Regions from separate parts of the Peribacillus sp. NPDC094092 genome, predicted to be linked through region 2. Evidence: riboswitches for the same ligand, from Rfam matches in the RefSeq annotation. Region 2 holds a riboswitch; the other holds the start of a gene.
What was found. A riboswitch is a leader RNA that binds a small molecule or an ion and turns the genes downstream of it on or off. The one in region 2 is predicted to bind lysine.

Region 1: linked by a shared signal. The riboswitch ahead of ACQKNS_RS12550 (aspartate kinase) and the one ahead of ACQKNS_RS16545 (amino acid permease) in region 2 are both predicted to bind lysine.

Annotation. Positions count from the first base shown of each region.
Region 1 covers NZ_JBNNUC010000002.1:736,683-738,888, forward strand. Annotated here, with positions in the region: gene uvrC (excinuclease ABC subunit UvrC) at 1-783, shown strand, start outside; lysine riboswitch at 845-1,021, shown strand; gene ACQKNS_RS12550 (aspartate kinase) at 1,110-2,206, shown strand, end outside.
Region 2 covers NZ_JBNNUC010000003.1:175,452-177,657, forward strand. Annotated here, with positions in the region: gene ACQKNS_RS16540 (LacI family DNA-binding transcriptional regulator) at 1-521, shown strand, start outside; lysine riboswitch at 777-962, shown strand; gene ACQKNS_RS16545 (amino acid permease) at 1,059-2,206, shown strand, end outside.

The DNA of each region.
Region 1 (2,206 bases), on a different contig from region 2:
GGGGCGAAAAAAGACATGCTTAAATTGGCGAATAAAAATGCCTCCATCGCCCTCCAGGAAAAATTCTCTTTGATTGAAAGGGATGAAGAAAGAACGATCAATGCGGTGGAAAACCTCGGGAACCAATTGGGTATCTACACTCCGCACCGAATTGAAGCTTTCGATAATTCCAATATCCAGGGAAGTGACCCTGTTTCCGCTTTAGTCGTGTTCATTGATGGGAAGCCGGAAAAAAGAGAGTACCGAAAATATAAAATCAAGACGGTCCAGGGACCTGATGATTATGAATCGATGCGTGAAGTGGTCAGAAGAAGGTATTCACGAGTATTGAAAGAAGGGCTGCCGCTTCCGGACTTGATCATCATTGATGGCGGAAAGGGACACGTCGAAGCCGTTCGGGATATTCTGGAAAACGAATTGGGCCTTGACATTCCACTTTCAGGCCTCATTAAGGATGAAAAGCATAGGACATCGCAGTTGATGATCGGAAATCCTCTTGAAATCGTACCCCTTGATTCACGGAGCCAGGAATTCTACCTATTACAAAGAATTCAGGATGAAGTGCATCGGTTCGCGATTACTTTTCATCGCCAGCTACGCGGCAAAAATGCGGTTCACTCCCAGCTTGATGATATTCCAGGAGTCGGGGAAAAACGAAGGAAACAATTATTAAGGCATTTTGGATCATTGAAGAAAATCAAAGAGGCAACAGTCGAGGAGATCATGGAAGCTGGTATGCCAAAAGGGGTAGCCGAGGGAATCGTTAGAAAATTACAAGAATAATCTTGCTACCGATAAATCACTATGCTATGATTAAAAGGAATTTTTAACTAGACAACTTAAAAGTGCTGATAGAGGTGCGGAATTCAAGAGTAAAAACCTGGAGAAGTATGAGCTTCCATGAAAGGTTTTGAAAGGGGATGACGCCGAAGGTAGACAAGACTCATACCTTGTCTTCCTGGTCCGACATTTAATAAATGGCGGATTGTCAGGGTTTATATCCTGGAGAGCTATCTCACTGTGTTTACAGTTTTAGATATGTGATCACAGCAATGAGATATTTCTCATTGCTTTTTTTATTGCCTAAAAAGTAGAGAGGGTGCATGAGGATGGCATTGATCGTTCAAAAATTTGGCGGAACATCCGTCGGTAGCGTAGAAAAAATCAAAAATGTTGCCAATCGGGTAATCGAGGAAGCGGAGAATGGAAATGAGGTAGTCGTCGTTGTTTCAGCTATGGGGAAAACAACGGACCAATTGGTTTCCATGGCCCGTGATATTTCCGGAACCCCGAGCAAAAGGGAAATGGATATGCTATTGACCACTGGGGAACAGGTAACGATTTCCCTGTTAACGATGGCATTGATTGAAGAAGGACATGAAGCCATTTCGTATACTGGCTGGCAGGCTGGCATGCAAACGGAATCCGTTCATGGGAATGCCCGGATTTTAAACATCGATGCTTCAAGGATCCAAGCTCAGCTTCAACAGAAGAAAATAGTGGTCGTGGCCGGTTTCCAGGGTAACGATGTAAATGGGGAGATCACTACCTTGGGGCGAGGCGGTTCCGATACGACGGCGGTTGCGATCGCTGCAGCGCTGAATGCGGATAGATGCGATATTTATACGGATGTAACAGGTGTTTTCACAACGGATCCACGCTACATAAAAGGTGCGCGGAAACTCCAATCCATTTCTTACGATGAAATGCTGGAACTTGCCAACCTGGGAGCGGGCGTCCTTCATCCAAGGGCTGTCGAATATGCAAAGAATTATCAAATTCCGCTTGAAGTCCGTTCAAGCATGGAGAGAGAATCAGGAACGATCATAGAGGAGGAAGCAACTATGGAAGAAAACTTAATTGTACGCGGCATTGCTTTTGAAGACAGTATTACGAGGGTCACAGTTTATGGTTTGCCCCAATCTCTTGGTGCATTATCCACAATCTTCACGACACTTGCGAAAAACCAGATCAATGTGGACATCATCATTCAGAGCATGACCGCCGAGGATACGACCAATCTATCTTTTTCCACAAAAAGTGAAGATACGGAAGCGGCATTGATCGTGCTGGAAAATAATAAAGTGCAATTGGGATTCGACCGGGTTGAAACGGAGAGCGGGTTGGCCAAAGTGTCCATCGTCGGATCTGGTATGGTATCCAATCCCGGAGTGGCTGCCGAAATGTTTGAAGTGATGGCCAATAC
Region 2 (2,206 bases):
AGGCTGAATTCTCATCCATCAGCATTGATCATTATGCAGCTTTCTCCTGTGCCCTTGAGTACGTGATTGCTAAAGGATATAAGAAAATCGGATACAGCCTCGGCCGTAAAAAGAGCAGAAATAGTTCCAATCGTATAAAGGCCTTTAACGATGTCATGAGTAAACATCAATTGATAAACAATAAAGAATGGCTGTTTGAAGGCAGTTATCACATCAAAGACGGTGAACAATTGTTTCAGGAATGGAATTCGATGAGAGATAAACCTGAAGCCATCATCATCACGAATGATGACACGGCGGCAGGCTTCATTCTTACCGCTAGGAAATCGGGTATAAGGGTTCCGGAAGATGTGGCCATTCTCGGTTTCAATAATGATAGTCTGAGTGAAATGCTCGACATCACGACCATTTCCTTGCCGCTCGAATGGATTGGGAAAATGGCAGTGGACCTATTTGAGAACCCTGAGGCGGTCCAACATGTAAAGCTTGACTACGCCCTTATAAAAAGGAGGACCGTCTAGTCCTCTCCATGCTTTATTTTGGTATATCGTCATTTGGATTCTTCCTTGCTGCCATCATTCATTAACTAGGAAAAAATAACCACATAAAATAACCATTGCGATATCCATGAGATTAATTTATAATTTTGATATAGTAAAGTTTACTCAATTACTAGCAATCTATTAGCGATTGCATGAATTTCATGAGTACGATCGTCCAACGTCACTTACAAGCTGGCGTAACGATTTTAGAAAATTGAATACTTCCTCATTTACCGATGAGTTAGAGGCTGCAGCTTATAATAGTAAAACGGACGAGATTCTGGAAAATTAAAGACTCCGTTTGAAAGGATAAATTGCCGAAGTTAGGGTATATTCCATGTATATTCTTGCTGGCGGTGTTACCGAACAGGAACACCACTGTCACGTTTTTTCAAAAAAACGTGGGGAGCTATCTTCGGAAGGATAAACGGGTTTATTATAAACAGCCGTCGATCTTTTTCGACTGCTGTTTTTTTATTTTTCGTTCCCTTCCAATAAAAAGGAGTGTAACATCAATTGTCAAATTCACAATCAGCATCAAGCCCTACCGAACTGAAAAGGAGCCTGAAAGCGCGTCATTTAATGATGATTTCATTAGGTGGAACGATTGGAACAGGTTTATTTTTAGCAAGTGGCGGTGCCATTCATTCAGCTGGTCCCGGCGGTGCCTTGGTGGCATACGCGGTCATCGGCATCATGGTTTATTACTTAATGACAAGTCTTGCAGAAATGGCAGCTTTCATGCCTGTGGCCGGTTCGTTCCGTGTCTATGCATCCAAATTCGTCGATCCGTCTTTCGGTTTTGCGATTGGTTGGAATTACTGGTATAACTGGGCAATCACCATTGCCGCTGAATTGGCAGCCGTTGTCTTAATTATGAAGTTCTGGTTCCCGGATAGCCCTTCAATTATCTGGAGTGCCATTGCGTTAATCATTATGTTTCTTATCAATTACATGTCAGTTAAAGGTTTCGGGGAAACGGAATTCTGGTTTGCCATGATCAAAGTCGTGACAGTCGTCATTTTCTTGATCACGGGTGTCCTGATCATTCTTGGAATCATGGGTGGGAAAGACCCAATTGGTTTTTCCAATTTCACAATGGGCGAAGGTCCCTTTAACGGGGGATTCTTCACGATCCTGGGCGTATTCATGGCTGCCGGCTTTTCATTCCAAGGAACGGAATTGCTTGGAGTGACTGCTGGTGAAAGTGAAGATCCAGAAAAAAATATCCCAAAAGCGATCAGATCCGTTTTCTGGCGCATTATCTTATTCTATATCCTTGCCATTTTTGTAATTGGAATGATCATTCCTTTTACCGATTCTCGTTTATTGAGTGAAGATGTTGCCGTAAGTCCATTCACGCTTGTATTTGAACGGGCCGGCCTTGCATTTGCTGCATCCATCATGAACGCGATCATTCTATCATCCGTACTCTCTGCCGGTAACTCTGGCATGTACGCTTCAACCCGTATGCTATGGGACTTGGCACGTGATGGGAAAGCACCGAAATTCCTAGGCAAGTTGGATAAAAGAGGAGTACCCGTGAATGCACTTATCGTGACTTCTTTAGTAGGCTGCTTTGCATTCTTAGCTTCATTTTTCGGTGATGGAGTCGTTTATATCTGGTTATTGAACGCTTCAGGCATGGCGGGATTCGTGACATG